Regions from separate parts of the Cupriavidus sp. HMR-1 genome, predicted to be linked through region 1. Evidence: riboswitches for the same ligand, from Rfam matches in the RefSeq annotation. Region 1 holds a riboswitch; the other holds the start of a gene.

Region 1 (8,882 bases):
CCAAGCTGCTCGGCGGCCATGGCCATTTCGCGTGCCAGATAGTCGACGTAACGCGCGCTGCGGGTGTGATCCTTGGTGATGATCTTGTTGCAGCCGCAGTAGTAGCAGATGTTCTCGCAGAACGGGATGTGGACGTACAGCGACAGTGGAGCCGGCGCGTTCGCGCGGCAGGCATCCAGGGCGCGCCGGTAGGCGACGTCGCCGACTTCACCGTGAAAGCGGTCGGCGGTGGGATACGACGTGTAGCGCGGGCCATTGCCATCGATGCGGCCGGCAAGCTCGCGGAAGTCGGCGAGTGCGGTGCGATCGAAGGCGGTCGACGGGGATGCGAGGCCGGAAGGGATAGCGGTATCGAGGGTGTCGGACGTGGGGGCGGACATGATTTTGGTGCTTTCTAGGCGGAAGTACGTCCGATCCTATGCCTCGCCCGGGACTGCCATCTTGATAAGCATCAAGGCCACGTCATGCGTGCGCCCGCCAGCCCCGCCGAGGTGGGGAGCCAAGTCGCGTGCAAGTCACGGGAACGTCATGAACCGCCGATAGTCTCGGCCCGGTCTCGCTGCCCTGCGCTGCGAGACATCCTTTCCCCTCACACCGCTTCCGAACCACTGCCATGCGCCAAGCCCCACCGCAGTCGATATCGTCATGCGCGCCCGCGTCCGCAGGGCGTCGGCGCACGCTCGGCACGCTCGGCGCACTGGGTTCGCTCGGCGCGTTGTCATCACTGGCCGGGATCGCACCGCTCACCGCGTTCGCGCAGCCCGCGCCATCGGGCGCGCGCCGCCAGCTTGTCGTCGGCCAACTGGTCGATCGCACCGGCCCGCAGGCCGATCTTTCGCGCGACTACCTGGCCGGCGCGAAGGTGCTGTTCGATGCGTACAACGCGTCCAACGGCAGCCTGCATATCGTCCACGTCGCGCGCGATGCCGATACGAATCCGCGTGGCGCCACGGCCCAGGCAGTGGCACTCGCCGACAGCGAACATGCCGAGGTGCTGTTCGGGCCCGGCGATGCATTGCTGCCCGCGCTCGCAGCGTCCACCGAGCTGTCGCGCCGTGGCGTGCAGATCGTGGCACCGCTGTCGGGTCTCTCACTGAATGCCGAGAACGTCTGGTTCACCCGCGCCGACTATCAATCCGAACTGGACGCAGCGGTACGTCAGCTACGCGGCTTCGGACTGACCGCGGTAACGCTGGCGGTCTCTCCCGATTTCGCGGCGGGCACGCTCGCTGCAGGCACGCCCTGGCTGTCGCGGCTGGAGAAAGCCATGTCGGTACAGACGGTGCCGCTCACGGGCAACTTCGACGAGAGCGCGCGCCGCATTGCGGGGGGCCGTCCGGGTGCGGTGATCGTCGGCGGCGACACGCTCGCCTACGGTAGCCTGGGTCGCGCGCTGGCTGCGCAGAACTGGTACGGATTCCTGGTGGGGTTGTCGGCTGTCAGCCCGGTGTCGGCGCGTGAAATCCTCGGTACAGGCTATGCGGGCGGGATGGTGGTGACGCAGATCGCGCCGGGGCCGCAGGAGTCGACGCTGCGTGTGGTGAAAGAGCATGTCGCGCGCATGAAGCAGTATCTCGACGAGCCGCCCTCGCCCGCCACGCTGGCCGGCTACATTGGCGCCGCGTGGCTGGTGCGCGCGGCCAGCGGCATCAAGGCGCCCGGACCGGTAGAGCTGCGTCGCGCGCTGCAGACGCGCGTCGACGTTGGCGATTTCACGCTCGACTTCACGCGCGGACTACGTGGTTCGCAGTACGTGCAACTGGCACCGATCAACAAGAGCGGTGTGCCCCAACGCGCCTGAGCAATCGACGCGCCGACGCCCCGTCAGGCGCGCGGCAGCACGATGCGCACGCGCAGGCCGCCCTCGGTGCGGTTGGTCAGCGTCAGTTCCCCGCCGTGCCGCGCCACGATGTCGGCGGCGATCGCCAATCCCATTCCCACGCCACCTGTAGCACGGCTGCGCGACGACTCCACGCGATAGAACGGCTCCAGCACGCGCTGGAGTTCCGCGGGCGGAATACCCGGGCCGTTATCGGACACGTCGATGATCACGCGCTCGGCGCTGTCGGTCAGCACGATATGGGCGGCGCCGCCGTACCGGTGCGCGTTCTCCACCAGATTGACCACCGCGCGGCGCAGTTCGGCCGGGTACGCCAGCAGCGGCACGGCGGTGCCGGAAAGCCGCACGTCCTGACCCATTTCCTGGGCATCGTCGACGATGGCCTGCAGCAGTGCCAGCACGTCCACGCGCTGGCGCGGGCCGGCGGCATCGTCTCGCTCGCGCAGGTAGTACAGCGTGGCGTCAATCAGTCCGTTCATCTCGGCCAGATCCTGGCGCAGACGGTAACGCACGTTGTTGTCCTCGATGCGCTCGATGCGCAGGCTCATGCGCGTCAGCGGCGTGCGCAGGTCGTGCGACACCGCCGCCAGGAAGCGCGATTGCTGCGCCAGCTGGGTGCGGATGCGCTGCTGCATCAGGTTCAGTGCCCGGGTAGCGTCACGCGCTTCGGCTGGGCCCGTCTCCTCCTCCAGCGGTGGCGCGTGGACGTCCTGCGCCAGCCGGTTCGCACCACTGGCCAGTTGCTGCACGGGCCGCGCCAGCAGACGCGCGCCAACCCACGATGCAATCAGGATGGCCACGAGCTGGAACAACATGCCCAGGTGCGGCGGCCAGATACCTCGGATATGGAAACCGGACGGTGGCCCAGGCGGCCCAGGGGGTCCGGGTGGCATGAGCACGCCACCTTTCTGCATGCGGAATGCGTCGGGATGCAGCGGGGGCCCGTCGTTGTCGCCGTCGTCATCGTCGTCATTGGCGTTGGGCGGCGGTGGCGGTCCGTGCGGATGGCTGAGCGACGCCAACGCGCCTGGCAGTGGTGCCGGCAATGGGTGGCCGGCCGCCTCGGCTTCCGAGGCGGCGCGGCGCATCCGTTCCATGTAGCGCTCCGAACCCGGGCGCGGGAAGAACCCCTCGATCACGGTCACGCCCAGCACGTGAACGGCAAGCATGATCGCGGCCATCACGAAGAACAGCCGCACGAACATCGAATCGAAGCGCCTTCGGGGCGTCTCCAATGTGCTGGAACGCAATTCTGGCCGCACCATTGGTGGATCGTCCGCCGATGGCGGCATCTGCGCTGCCATGCCGTCAGTGCTCCACGGTGCCCGTGAAGACGTACCCTTCGCCGCGCACGGTGCGGATCAGTGCCGAGTCGCGCGGATCGTCACGCAGCTTCTGGCGCAGACGGGACACCAACAGGTCGATGCTGCGATCGAACACGTCCAGATCGCGCCCACGCGCGGTGTTGATCAGCATCTCGCGATCGAGCACGCGATTGGGATGCTCGATGAATGTCAGCAGCAGCCGGAATTCCGCGTTGGAAAGCGGCACCACCGTGTCCTCGGCATCCACCAGCTGGCGCAGCGTGGTGTTCAGTCGCCATGCCGCGAACCGGACTTCATGCCCGGGCGCGGCCGGTGCCGGACGTCGCACGTCGGCACGGCTGCGACGCAGCACGGTATGGATGCGCGCCACCAGCTCGCGCATCTCGAACGGCTTGGTCACGTAGTCGTCCGCGCCCACCTCGAGTCCCACCACGCGATCGGCCAGTTCCGCCCGCGCGGTCAGCATGATCACAGGCAGGTTGCTGGACTCCCGGATTTCGCGGCACAACGTCAGGCCGTTCTCGCCGGGCAGCGAGAGGTCCAGGATGACGAGGTCGTATTCCTGCTTCGACATCGCCGCACGCATGGCAGTGCCGCCTTCGGCACCATCGGCCTCCATGCCGAATGTGGCGAGGTATTCGGCCAGCATGGCCCGGATTTGTGGGTCGTCGTCGACGATCAGCAGGCGGATTGGCAGGGCGGGGGACAGGTCCATGGGCGAGCTTGCAGATGGGAACGGCCGCGGAACCGCGGCCGGATGGAGCACCCAATGTACCAGCTTGCCCATTACAAGCGATGCCGGTTTTGTATCAAACTTGATACGTGCTTAAAACGCCACAAGCGACGAGAGGCGGAAAAAAACGCCCCCGGTGCTGCCGCATCCGGGAGCGCTCAACAGGGAAGAAGCCGGGCTCGCATGCGCCCAGCACACACCGCAAACCGAAGGGTAGGCGCGATGTGTCGCGACAGACGCCGAGACGAAAGCGCGCACGCCAATCGTAGAGAGCCGGTCATCCCGAAGCTTGTCCGGCTTGTATCAATCACCCCGCCGCAGGCTTGCCGAGCAGCGCCTTGAGCCCGGCCAGACGATCCTTCGGGCTCATGGCCGGGGTCTCGTCCTTCGGGGCGGGGTCGTCCTCCAGCTTCATCTCGGCGATGAAACGCGACGGCTCGCACGCATACGTATCGCGGGCGCGCTTGCGCTTCTTGCACCAGCTGATCTGCAGACTGCGCTGCGCGCGCGTGATGCCCACATACATCAGGCGGCGCTCCTCCTCGATCTTCTCGTCGCCCATTTCCTCGTCCTCGCGCGAGTGAGGCAGGATGCCCTCTTCCACGCCGACCAGGAACACGTGCGGGTACTCGAGCCCCTTCGACGCGTGCAGCGTCGACAGTCGCACCGCATCGGGATCTTCCTCGCGGCCTTCCAGCATGCTCATCAGCGCCACGGTCTGCGTAAGTTCGAGCAGGTTCTTGCCTTCGTCGCCGAAACCATCGGCGGTGTCGAATCCGGTGGCCGCGCCCTCGCCTTCCGGCTCGGGACGCGTGCCCTTGCGTTTGAGCCAGTCGAGGAATTCGAGCGTGTTGGTCCAGCGTGATTGCGCCTGCCGTTCATCGAAGGTGTCGTAGAGGTAGGCCTCGTAGTGGATACCTTCCATGAGATCGTCGAGCACCACCGTGGCCGGGTCCGTCTTCGCACGATCGGCCAGCCGCACCATCGACTCGCTGAACGTGCGCAGCGGCTCAAGCTGGCGCGGCTGCAGCTTCGCCTCGATGCCACCCATCATGGCCGCCTCGAACAGCGATACCTTGGCCTGGCCCGCGAACGTGCCGAGCACTTCGAGCGTGGTGTTGCCTACGCCACGACGCGGCGTGGTGATCGCGCGGATGAATGCGGGATCGTCGTCGGGGTTGGCGATCAGGCGCAGGTAGGCGCAGATGTCCTTGATTTCGGCCTTGTCGAAGAAGCTCTGGCCGCCGGAGAGCACATACGGAATGCGCTCGCGGCGCAGGATCTGTTCGAACAGCCGGGCCTGGTGATTGCCGCGATAGAGGATTGCGTAGTCACGGAACTGCGCGCGCCGCTCGAACTTGTGCGCGGACAGCCGGAATACCACTGACTCTGCCTCGTGCTCCTCGTCGTTCATCGGGTGGATCGCGATCGGATCGCCCATGCCGTGTTCCGACCACAGCTTCTTGTCGAACAGCTTCGGGTTGTTGGCGATCACCGCGTTGGCGGCTTCCAGAATCCGCACGGTCGAACGGTAGTTCTGTTCGAGCTTGACCACCTTCAGACTCGGGAAATCGGACTGCAGCAGGCGCAGGTTGTCGAGCGTGGCGCCACGCCAGCCATAGATCGCCTGATCGTCATCACCCACTGCGGTGAATGCCGGCGCGCGCAGATGCGACCCACCGGCCAGCAGCTTGAGCAACTGGTACTGGCACGCGTTGGTGTCCTGGTACTCGTCGACGAGGAAGTAACGCAGGCGGTTCTGCCACTTCAGTTGCACGGCTTCGTCGCGCGCGAACAGTTCGGCGGGCAGGCGGATCAGGTCGTCGAAGTCCACCGCCTGGTAAGCGTGCAGCGTGGCCACGTAATTGCGATACACCATCGCGGCCTGGTGCTCGTCGGCATCGCTCGCCTGCGCAAGTGCCGTCTCCGGATCGATCATGCCGTTTTTCCACAGCGAGATCGTGCTCTGCACGCTGCGGATCAGCTTCTTGTCCGTGGTGCCAAGCTGCTCCTGCACCAGACCGAAGCAGTCATCGGAATCCATGATGGAGAACTGCGGCTTCAGGCCAAGGTGCTCGGCTTCCATGCGCAGGATCTGCACGCCGAGCGAATGGAACGTGCAGACCGTGAGCTGTTTGAGCGGAATCCGCTTGCCCTCGCGCGTGGTCTTGCCCTCCATCAGCTTGCCGATGCGCTCCTGCATCTCCTTGGCCGCCTTGTTGGTGAACGTGACGGCGGCGATGTGGCGCGGCTCGAACCCCTTGTCCTCGATCAGGTGCGCGATCTTCTGCGTGATCACGCGCGTCTTGCCCGATCCGGCACCCGCCAGGACGAGGCATGGCCCGTCGAGATAGCGAACGGCTTCGGATTGCGCGGAATTGAGCCCGTGGGACATGTGATCTTTGATGAGGATTGGCCAGGATCGGCCGAAAAGGCGCGGATGAAGCACACCGGAGCCGGTGCGCCAAAGCTGGCGATGTTAACACGTGCCTCGTGTCACGCGCCTCGTGTCTGGTCGCACCCTGCACGTGTGTCGGAGACCGTCCTACGGCAAGCGTTTCGAGCCCGTAACAATCGTAAGCCGCGGGCACCCGGGCACGGCATCGGCCTCTCACTTTTCACAGCGTGCCGGTATGGCTGGCGCGCGTGGCAGTACCGCATGTCGACAACAAAGCACTGGAGGCCATATGACTACGTTCCGCACGATTTCGAAGCTCACACTGATTGGTGTCACGCTTGCTGCCTTTGGCGGCTGCGCCGACATGACGCCGAAGCAGCGCAACACGGCGATCGGCGCGGGCGTCGGTGCCGTGGGTGGCGCCGTACTGACCGAAGGCAGCCCGCTGGGCACGCTCGGCGGCGCCGCCGTGGGTGGCGTGATCGGTAACGTCACGACCAAGGGTCACTAAGGGTTGTCCCAGGGCCGCTCATCAAGGGCCTGTTACCGGGCGCGATGACGGCCACTGACAGGTTGGCGAGGGCCGCCCGCAACGGGCGACCACGCACGGGACCGGGCCTGCCGCACGAGGTTTGACAAAGGCAGACCGGTCCCGTACATTCACGCGCATCCGGCCGGGAGAGCGCGCAGCGATTGCGCCGCCGAAGGGGTATCACCCGAAAACTCTCAGGCACCATGGACTGGCTGGATCGGCATGCAACATGCACACAATGCATGCCGCACTCTGGAGAGCGACATCCGCTATTGCAAGGCAATGGTGAGCATGTCCACCGAAGGGGCGCACGAAGCACCACGCTTCGTAATCTCTCAGGTATCGAGGACAGAGGGGTCATCCGCGGCAGCGGACTGGTAGCGCATTGGCGCGACCGGACGCTGCGGCGGATGACCCTTTTTTCGTTTTCGAACCACGGTTTTCGAACCGAGCGCCCCCAAGGACATCCATGACGCTCCAGGCCACGCCCCTCAACGCCATCCACCGCGCCCTCGGCGCCCGCATGGTCGACTTCGGCGGTTGGGACATGCCCGTCAACTACGGCTCCCAGATCGAGGAACACAACGCGGTACGCGCCGACGCCGGCATGTTCGACGTCTCCCACATGTGCGTGGTGGACCTGAGCGGCACCCACACGCGCGCCTTCCTGCGCGGCCTGCTGGCCAACAACATCGACAAGCTGCAAACGCCGGGCAAGGCGCTCTATTCGTGCATGCTCGACGAGAAAGGCGGCGTCATCGACGACCTGATCGTCTACTTCTTTGCCGAGGACCGGTTCCGCCTGGTGGTCAACGCCAGCACGGCCATCGGCGACATCGAATGGATCCAGTCCCGCAACACGGCCACCGGCAGCGGCGTGACGATCACCCCGCGCCGTGGCGACCTGGCCCCGGCCGGCGTGAGCAAGCTGGCCATTGTTGCAGTGCAGGGTCCGAACGCACGCCAGAAGGTGTACGACGCATTCCCGTCGACCCAGCCCGCCGACGCGCTCAAGCCTTTCAACGCGGTGGTGGTGCACGACGCCGAGATGGGTGAACTGATGGTGGCCCGTACCGGCTACACCGGTGAAGATGGCTTCGAACTCGTTGTGCCGGCAGAGAACGTCGCGGGCATCTGGGAAAAGCTGTCCGCCTCGGGCGTGCGTCCCGCCGGACTCGGCGCGCGCGACACGCTGCGGCTGGAAGCCGGCATGAACCTGTACGGCCAGGACATGGATATCCACACCTCGCCGCTCGATGCGGGACTGTCGTGGACCGTCGACCTGCAAAGCGAGCGCAACTTCATCGGCAAGTCGGCGCTGCTGGCCAGTGGCCAGCAAAAGACCTTCGCCGGCCTGATCCTGCGAGACAAGGGTGGCGTGCTGCGCGCGCACCAGAAAGTCATCACCCCGGCCGGCGACGGCGAAATCACCAGCGGCACGTTCAGCCCGTCGCTGGCGCAATCGATCGCCTTTGCCCGCCTTCCCCGCGACATTGCCCCCGGCACCGAGGTGCAGGTGGAGATTCGCGACCGCAAACTGACCGCGACTGTGGTTAAACTGCCGTTTGTGCGCAATGGCAAGGCACTCGTGAGCTGAGGCATCGCCCGGCTTCACACCAACGGTCGCCCTTACATCCCCCCGGCGGGCCAGCCAGGGGGGATGCCTGAAACAAGAAACACACTGCATTCCGGAGAACCTCAATGAATTTCCCCGCTGACCTGAAGTACACCGAGTCGCACGAATGGGTGCGCGTCGAGTCCGACGGCACGCTGACGATCGGCATCACCGATCACGCGCAGGACGCGCTCGGCGACATCGTCTTCCTGGAACTGCCCGAAGTGGGCAAGTCGGTCGGCGCCGGTGACGCGCTTGCCGTGGTGGAATCGGTAAAGGCCGCCTCCGACATCTACGCCCCGGTGGCTGGCGAAGTGATCGCCGTGAACGAAGCCGCCTCGGCCTCGCCGGAATCGGTCAACGCCAATGCGTTCGACGCCTGGCTGTTCAAGCTGAAGCCGGCCAACAGCGACGACGTGAACGGCCTGATGAGTGCCGA
Region 2 (8,882 bases), on a different contig from region 1:
GTCCGGCAAGAAGCTCTGTCTGGTATCGATCCTCCGTGCCGGCAACGGCTTTCTCGACGGGATGCTGGAACTGCTGCCGGCTGCTCGCGTGGGTCATATCGGCCTGTACCGCGACCCCGAGACGCTGGAGCCGATCGAGTACTACTTCAAGATGCCCGAGGACATCGGCGAGCGGATGGTGATCGTCGTCGACCCGATGCTGGCCACGGGCAACTCGGCCATCGCCGCCTTGAACCGTCTCAAGGAAGCGGGGGTGACCACCATGAAGTATGTCTGCCTGATTGCGTCGCGGCCTGGATTGCGCGCGCTGCAGGCGGCGCATCCCGATGTGTGCATCGTCACGGCGGCCATCGACGAGCAGCTTAACGAGCACGGCTATATCGTGCCCGGTCTCGGTGACGCCGGCGACCGGCTCTACGGCACAAAATGATGGGCGCGCCGGCGCTTGCGCCACCCGTGCGCGAATCGGGAGGCCGTATCCGGCAGGAGAACGAGGCGCAGATCCTGCGCGCCGCGGAACACGTGTTCGCGCGCGCGGGGTTCGCTGGGGCCACGATGGCCGACATCGCGCTGCACGCCGGCATGCCGAAGTCGAACCTGCACTACTACTTCCGGACGAAGCAGGCGCTGTACCGTGCCGTGCTGGCGCACACGTTGCAGCTCTGGCTATCCGAGACCGATATCATCAGCGCCGACCATGCGCCGCGCGTGGCGCTGGAGCAGTACATCCGCGCCAAGATGCGGCTGTCGGCCAGCCATCCGGACGCGTCGCGCGTGTTCGCCAACGAGTTGCTACACGGCGCCCCTGAGATCGGCGGCGTGCTGCGTGAAGCGTTGCGCGAACTGGTGACGCGCAAGGCCATGGTGATTCGCTCATGGATTGAAGACGGTCAGATGGCCCGGGTCGACCCCTATCACCTCTTCTTCACGATCTGGGCCGCCACGCAGACCTACGCGGACTTCGATGCCCAGGTCTGCGCCGTACTGGGCGTCAGCCAGCTCGACACCGAGGACTTCGAACGCGCCACCGAGCACCTGGTGGCGTTGCTGCTGCGTGGCTGCGGGCTGGATCAGAAAGCCTCGCTGGCCTGATCCAGCATCATGCGTGGCAGTTGCCATGCAGTCTTCGTCTACCATTGCCACGTCACCGCCATCGGGATCACAAGGGACGCCTCATGTTCGACACCATCCTGCGCCACTGCAATATGCCTGACGGACGTACCGATATCGATATCGGCATTGCCAACGGCAGGATCGCGGCGGTGGAGCCACGGATCGCGGCAACGGCGGGAGAGGAGATCGACGCCGCTGGGCAGCTTGTCTCGCCGCCGTTCGTCGACGCGCACTTCCATATGGACTCCACGCTGTCATATGGTCTGCCGCGCGTGAACCAGTCCGGCACGCTGCTCGAGGGCATCGCGCTGTGGGGGGAACTGAAGCCGCTGCTTACGCAGGATGCCATCGTCGAGCGCGCGCTGGCGTATTGCGACTGGGCCGTCTCCAAAGGGCTGCTGGCGATCCGTTCCCACGTGGATGTGTGCGATCCGCGCCTGCTGGCCACGGAGGCGTTGCTGCACGTGCGCGAGCGCGTCAGGCCCTACCTGGATCTGCAACTCGTGGCATTTCCGCAGGACGGTCTGTTGCGCGCACCGGATGCGCTCAACAACCTTCGCCGTGCGCTGGACCTTGGCGTCGATGTGGTGGGCGGCATTCCGCATTTCGAGCGCACGATGGCCGACGGCGCGGCGTCGGTGAAGATGCTCTGCGAGGAAGCCGCCGAGCGCGGGTTGCGCGTGGACATGCATTGCGACGAAAGCGACGACCCGATGTCGCGCCATATCGAGACGCTGGCGAGCGAATCGGTACGGCTGGGTTTGCAGGGACGCGTCACGGGTTCGCATCTGACGTCGATGCATTCGATGGACAACTACTACGTCTCCAAGCTGCTGCCGCTGATGCGAGAGGCCGGCGTATCGGCCATCGCCAATCCGCTGATCAACATCACGCTGCAGGGGCGGCACGATACCTATCCCAAGCGGCGCGGCATGACGCGCGTGCCCGAGATGCTTGCCGCCGGCATTCCTGTGGCCTTCGGTCACGACTGTGTGATGGACCCCTGGTACAGCCTTGGCTCGGGCGACATGCTCGAGGTGGCCCACATGGGTCTGCATGTCGCGCAGATGACGGGGCTGGACGCCATGCGCGCGTGTTTCACCGCTGTGACAGAAACGCCGGCACGTATCCTGGGTCTCGAAGGCTATGGGATTTCGCCGGGCTGCCGCGCCGATCTGGTGCTGCTGCAGGCGCGGGACCCGGTGGAGGCGCTCCGCCTGCGCGCGACCCGGCTGGTGGTGATGCGGGCAGGGAAAGTCGTTGCCCGCACGACGCCGGCCACCGCAATGCTGGCGCTCGAGGGGCGACCGGCCAAAGTCGACTTCCAGCTACACCGGGCATGACGGTATGGAGAGTTTTTTGAAGAATCGATGAATTTTGTGTTGACAGAGATGGTCTTGCTCAGCATAATCTCTTTCTTCGCATCGCAGCAGCAATGCAGCGAAACGAAGCCCAGATGGCGGAATTGGTAGACGCACTAGGTTCAGGTCCTAGCGGTGGCAACACTGTGGAGGTTCGAGTCCTCTTCTGGGCACCAAATTCAGAAAAGCCCCGCGCAAGCGGGGCTTTTTTCGTTTCTCCGCCCGGAAAGAAAGGCCCTTGAGGGCCTTTCGCGAGGACGAGAAAAGGTTGCGCTTGCAAGCGCAACCCGGGGTCGCGCATGGGTGACCGAGTCCTCTTCTGGGCACCAGATTCGAAAAGCCCCGCGCAAGCGGGGCTTTTTTCGTTTCTACGCCCGGAAAGAAAGGCTTCCCTCAGCCGTTGCCCACCACCAATCCGCCAACGCCCACGCGCCCTTGCTGCTCCGTAGCGGCGTGGCGCACGACATCCCCCACCATCTCGGCCGTCACGGCGGACAGCGTCCAGCCCAGATGCCCATGCCCTGTGTTGTAGAACACGTTAGCGGCATGGCCCCGACCGACGCGCGGCATCATGTTTGGCATCATCGGTCGCAACCCCGCCCAGGGCACCACGCTGCGGGTGCTGACGCCGGGGAAGCAAGCATGGACCCAGTCGATCAGCGGACGGATGCGATCGGCGCGGATGTCGCGGTCGACGCCATTGAACTCTGCGGTGCCGGCTATGCGGAATCGGTCCACGCCCAGACGGCTGGTGACAAGCTTGGTTTCGTCGTCGAGCAGGCTGACCGTGGGCGCCGAGGCCTGGCTTTCGGCGTCGTTGAGGTTGACCGTGATCGAATAGCCCTTGACCGGGTAGATGTTCACGCGGTCTCCGAGTTGGCGCGCGAATTCGCGGCTGGCAACGCCGGCGCAGACGACCACGGCGTCGAATTCGCGTGATGTCGTCTGGCCATCGTCAGCCGAGACGATCGTTACTCGCCGGCCGCTGGTCGACACGGCGCTCACGTCCTGGTTGTAGAGCATCTGCACGCCCAGTCTGCGCGCCGCCGCAGCGATACCGGTGGTGAACTTGTGGATGTCGCCGGTAGAGTCGCTTTCGGTGTAGTAGCCGCCGTAGTACTCGCCTGCCAGCGTCGGCTCGATGCTTCGCATCTCGTCCGGGGTCACTGCGCGCCGTTCGAGTCCGCCTTCGGTGAGCAGCTTCGAGACTTGCCCTGCGTGATCGAAGCCCGCCTTGTCCCGATAGATATGCAGGATGCCGCGCCGCTTGAGGTCGAAGTCGATGCCCTCCGCCTCCGCCCACGCAAACAGGTGCTGGCGCGCGGCAATGGCAAGCCGCGTGGTCTCCACCGTGTTGCGGCGGTAATGCGGGATCGATGCGATGAACTCGGCGAACCAGCTCAGCTTGTGCCAGGTCGGACGCGGATTGACGAGCAGCGGCGCGTCATTGCGCAGCATCCACTTCAGGCCCTTGGCCAGCGTGGACCAGTGCGTCCAGACTTCCGCGTTGGAGGCGGAGAGCTGTCCGCCGTTGGCGAACGAGGTTTCCATGGCCGCATAGCGGTGCCGTTCGAACAGGGTGACGGAGAACCCGCGTTTGGCCAGGGCGTAGGCCGTCGTGGCGCCGGTGATGCCGCCGCCGATCACTGCAATGGATTTCATGTCGAAGGTCTTTCAGGACGTCGTGGGATGGCAGTCCGCCGCGCACCATGCGCGGTTGCGGACGCCCCCTCTGTCCTTGACCTGAGAGATTCGCGGCACACGAACAATACGCGTGCCGCTTGCTCCTTCGGTACCGCCGGCTGACGTGCAAGCCGGGGTTCTTCAGAGTTCAATGGCGGGTACCGGTCCTTTTGCCTGAGAGTTTCCGGGGCGGTTGCTCCTTCGGCGCTGTGTCGGCCGGGCGGCTGGCACAGACTCTCCCGATACACGCGGGGTAAAACGATGGCAACTATGCCATATAAATCCGCTAGCGGTGCGGATCACCTGGCTTGCGCCCCGTGATCATGGCAGCGACGAGGTTCTCGCGGCCCTTGATGCTCATGACGATGGCCGCGGCCACATGCAGGATCACCAGCGCCAGCAGCCCGTTCGCCAGCCAGCGATGGATGTCGACTGGCAAATCCTCGCCCCAGAACGCATCGAGACGCGAGATCCAGCCGGTGACCGCCAGCGCCAGGATCAGCGCCCACATGGCCAGCATGGCGACGGCGCCCAGCGGCGTATGGCTGACATACCGCGGCGCGCGGCCGGCGACCAGTGCCTTGCCATAAGCCAGCATGGCGGACGGACGTGGCAGCCATGTGCGGAAACGCGCAGGCTGGCTGCCGATGAAGCCCCACAAGACCCGGAACAGCACCAGCCCCGCGGCGATGTAGCCGAGGGTCCGGTGCACCTTGTCTCCGGAGTCCTGGACGAGGTCAAAGCAGACGATGGCCGCCACGCTCCAGTGCGTGAAGCGCACGACCACGTCCCAGACGCGAATCGTGTCGGGGGCGTTCGTCCGGTCCGCGGGCGCCGACATGCTTAGCTGCCGATTTCCGATTTGACGATTTCAAGCGTCTTGGTGTCGAAGTAGATCTCGGCCTTCTTGCCATCCTTGGTCGTGCCGTAGATCTCGTAGCAATTGCCGTCCACCTTGAACTTCTTGATGTTGTAGCCCTGTTCCTGGATCTTGGCCTTGGCATCGGCTTCCGGCATCCATTCGGATTTCGGGTGCTTGGCGCAGTTGGCGCCGGCGAAAGCGGCGGTCGAGAACACTCCGGCAACGAGGAAAGCGGCAATCTTCTGCATGAACTTCTCCGGCAATGAGCCCCGCAAGGGGCGATGGCGGCATCCTAACTCAGAATGAGAGCCATTCTCAACACTGGGTTTCCCAGGGGGTGTCGGGCGCTCGCGGCCCAGCGGCTGGTCTTGGACCATTGCAGTCACCTGGCATACGATGAAACTGCCACGTGGGGGGCTCCAGCTTCTGGCCAATCCGGACCCGCAGGGAGATGTCATGCAGGGCTATCAACTCACCTTCTACACCCAGGAAGGTCGGCGCTATCACGGCAAGCAGCTATCGCACTGGCTGATGCAGGTGATGCGGGAGATGCAGATTCGCGGCGCCACGCACACGGTGGCGGCGGAGGGAATCGGGCACGACCATCGCTTCCACTCCTGGCACTTCATTGAACTTGCCGATCGGCCGGAAGAGGTGACTGTGGTTGCCACGGTCGAAGAGGTGGAGGCGCTGCTGGAGCGCCTGCGTCACGAAGACATCCGCCTGTTCTATGCGAAGACGCCGGTCGAGTTCGGCTTCGTCGGCACGCTCGATATCTGAGCGCCTGGCTCAGGCCGGATTGATGACGGATACCCCGGCACGCGCCGCGGCCCGGGCAAGCCGCGCCACGCCTTCCTCGATCTGCGCCGGATCGGCGCCCACGAACGACAGCCGGAACGCGGGGCGCGCGCGACGCTCTGCATAAAAGCCGGCACCCGGCACGAACAGCACTTTCTCTGCGATGGCATGGGGCAGCAGCGCCGCCGCGTCGTCGATGCCATCCACGGATACCCACAGGAACATGCCACCGGCGGGATCCGCAAACCGGATGCGCGTGCCGAACGCCTGGCGCAACGCCGTCGTCAGCCGATCGCGCTTGTCGCGGTAGACCGCCACTTCCCGCCCGACCTGCGCGGGCAGGTTTCCGGCCTGAAGGTAGTGCGCGGCGGTCAGTTGCAGCCATGGCGGCGTGCACAGGTCCGACACCTGCTTGGCGATCACCGCGCGGCGCACGATCTCCGGCGCGGCCACCATCCAGCCCAGCCGCAGTCCTGGCGCCAGCGTCTTCGACAGGCTCGCGAGATGCACGAGCCACGGGCGCGCGCCGGGTACCTGATTGCAAAGCGCGAGCAGCGACGGCGGCGGCGGACCGTCGAAGCACAGCGCGCCGTAAGGATCGTCCTCGACCAGCACGATCCCGTGCTGTGCCACCAGTTCCAGCAATTGAAGCCGGCGCGCGGGTGACAGCGTGGCGCCGGTTGGATTGGCGAAGGTCGGCACCGTGTAGATCATGCGCGGACGTGCCGGCGCGTCCGCGAGCATCGCCTCCAGTGCGTCGACGTTCATGCCGTCATGGTCAGACGGCACGCCGCGCACGTCAGCGCCGGCCAGCCGCAGTGCCTGCAGCGTGGCCGAGTAGGTGGGTTCTTCCACCAGCACAAGGCTGCCCGGCTCCACCAGCGCGCGCACGAGAAAATCGAAGCCCTGCTGCGAGCCGCTGGTGACCAGCAGTTCGTCCAGGGCGACGGCCGCGCCACGCTCCGCCATCAGGGCCGCCAGCGCCTGGCGCAGCGCAGGCGTGCCCTCCGTCGCACCGTACTGCAGGCACTCGGCAGGACGTTCACGCAATGCCTGCGCGGATGCCGCGCCGATGCCTTCCACGTCGAACAACGCGGCGGACGGATAGCCGCCAGCGAACGAGATCATCTCCGGGTCGGAGAGATACTTGAACAGCTCGCGGATCGGCGAGCCTTGCGGCTCGCGTAGCGCGGGAACGAAGGGGTAGGCGGTCATGGCGCGCTCGTGGTTGCGGACGTCGTGCTTCAGCAGGCCGCGGCGGTCATCTTGAAGATGCCCTGCGCATTGCCGGCGTCGAAGCCCAGGTCCGTGCGCGTGATGGCCTGTGCCTCGTCGACGTAGCGATCGCGCGTGATGAACTCGTAGAACGAACCCGGTACCTCGCGCACCACCTCGTCACCGCTGGCGCCAACGAACGCGCGGCGAACCGGATCGGCGCGGAACGCGGTCTGCTTCACGCGGCCGCTTTGCGACACCTCGACCTTCTCCTTCATGGGGCGGCCCACACGCTTCTGTTCGTCCGATACCGCGAAGACGTCCTCCACGCGGTCGGTGGCGTGGTTGAATGCATTCCCTTCGGTGGCGATCCACGCCATCTCGGACGACTCGGCCAGCAGGCGTTCGTAGTCGTTCAGATGCGGTGTGGCGTGCTGACGCTCGAAGCAGCCGGCCAGCAGGTCGATCAGCTCCCCGGCATCGGCCAGCGGCAGCGCGCCGTCACGTTCCAGTTCCCACAGTAGCGACTGCGCGCGCGGCGTGAGCGGATCGACGGAGTTGCCGACGACGTGGCTCACGGCTTGCTGGAATTCCTCGCTATAGCGCTCGGGATGGAATTCGCTGAGGAAGAACTGCGCGATTTCCTCCGGCGCATCGGCGTGGGCATACGAGCGGCCCGTCATGCCGATGCGGTCGAGCGGATACGTGCCATTGAGGCGGTAGCCGAGCGGGCGCAGGATACGCGTGAAGGCTGCCTCGCCTGCGGGCAACGCGCCGTTCTCCTGCCAGCGCACGGTGCGCAGCGCGCCGTGGTCGAAGTGCACCTTGCCGCCCGCGGCCGCTACATCCTCCGTGTAGGCCTTGCCGGTGGGCACGCGATCCAGGATGCCGGCGAACAGCACCAGGTTCAGCGCATGAGCGATCTCGGCGCGCGTGGGGTGACCCAGCTTGCCGGTCGGCAGCGTGGGTGTGGCCACCAGTTGCGAGAGCCGCGTGGCGGCTTCGGTGCCGAGGCTAAGGGATACGAGCGAGGTGACGTTGGAAATCATGATGAGATGCCGCGCGGGGACGCGCGGAAAGGCAGTTGGAATAACGTAGGTGGTTTTCAGTCCACCGAGGCGCCGGACAGTCGGACGATGTCGCCCCACTTCTGGCGATCCTTCTTCAGAACCTCGGCGAAGGCATCGGGCGTGCTCGGTGCCGGTTCGGCGCCGAGTTCGCGCATCTTGGCCTGCACGGCGGGCTCGCCGAGCACGCGCGTCAGGTCCTGGCTAATCTTCTGCGCCACGGCTGCAGAGGTACCACGCGGTGCGAGCAGACCGAACCACGGGCTGGCGTCGAAGCCTGGCACCGGGCCGGCGGCGGCGACGGTTGGCACATTGGGCAACGCCGACGAGCGTGCCGGCGTGGTCACCGCCAGCGCCTTGAGCTTGCCCGAACGGATGAACGGCAGCGAAGCCGGCAGGTTGTCGAACATCACGTCGACGCTGCCGCCCATCAGGTCGGCGATGGCCGGGCTGCTGCCCTTGTAGGCGACGTGGCTCATCTCCGTGCCAGTCATGCGCTGGAACAGTTCGCCCGCGAGGTGCGTGGAGGTGCCATTGCCGGCCGATGCCATGTTCACGTGTTTCGGATGCGCCTTCAGATAGGCGATCAGTTCGCCCAGCGTCTGCACATGGGCGCGCTCGGCGAAGGCCGGTGACACCACGACCACGTTCGGCACCTTGGCGACCATCGTCACCGGCACGAAGTCGGCGCCGGCGTCGTAGGGCAGCTTCTTGTACAGCGTCGGATTGATGCCGAACTCGCCCACCGAGCCCATCAGCAGCGTGTACCCGTCGGCCGGGGAC

Evidence for each region. Region 1 has a riboswitch for glycine ahead of gcvT (glycine cleavage system aminomethyltransferase GcvT). Riboswitches for the same ligand answer to the same signal wherever they lie in the genome.
Region 2: another riboswitch for glycine. It lies ahead of D769_RS26700 (D-amino acid dehydrogenase); the one in region 1 lies ahead of gcvT (glycine cleavage system aminomethyltransferase GcvT).

The regions. Positions count from the first base shown of each region.
Region 1 is NZ_ANKP01000131.1:11,925-20,806, reverse strand. Features, by position in the region: gene hemN (oxygen-independent coproporphyrinogen III oxidase) at 1-380, opposite strand, end outside; gene D769_RS17175 (ABC transporter substrate-binding protein) at 614-1,801, shown strand; gene D769_RS17170 (ATP-binding protein) at 1,825-3,144, opposite strand; gene D769_RS17165 (response regulator) at 3,149-3,880, opposite strand; gene D769_RS17160 (UvrD-helicase domain-containing protein) at 4,206-6,293, opposite strand; gene D769_RS17155 (glycine zipper 2TM domain-containing protein) at 6,586-6,807, shown strand; glycine riboswitch at 6,962-7,049, shown strand; glycine riboswitch at 7,071-7,190, shown strand; gene gcvT (glycine cleavage system aminomethyltransferase GcvT) at 7,298-8,425, shown strand; gene gcvH (glycine cleavage system protein GcvH) at 8,530-8,882, shown strand, end outside.
Region 2 is NZ_ANKP01000250.1:505-9,386, forward strand. Features, by position in the region: gene upp (uracil phosphoribosyltransferase) at 1-430, shown strand, start outside; gene D769_RS26685 (TetR/AcrR family transcriptional regulator) at 430-1,092, shown strand; gene D769_RS26690 (amidohydrolase family protein) at 1,176-2,456, shown strand; tRNA gene D769_RS26695 (tRNA-Leu) at 2,564-2,650, shown strand; gene D769_RS26700 (D-amino acid dehydrogenase) at 2,868-4,136, opposite strand; glycine riboswitch at 4,310-4,409, opposite strand; gene D769_RS26705 (cytochrome b/b6 domain-containing protein) at 4,444-4,998, opposite strand; gene D769_RS26710 (PepSY domain-containing protein) at 5,001-5,267, opposite strand; gene D769_RS26715 (DUF190 domain-containing protein) at 5,476-5,799, shown strand; gene D769_RS26720 (PLP-dependent aminotransferase family protein) at 5,809-7,032, opposite strand; gene D769_RS26725 (DUF1338 domain-containing protein) at 7,062-8,081, opposite strand; gene D769_RS26730 (tripartite tricarboxylate transporter substrate binding protein) at 8,138-8,882, opposite strand, start outside.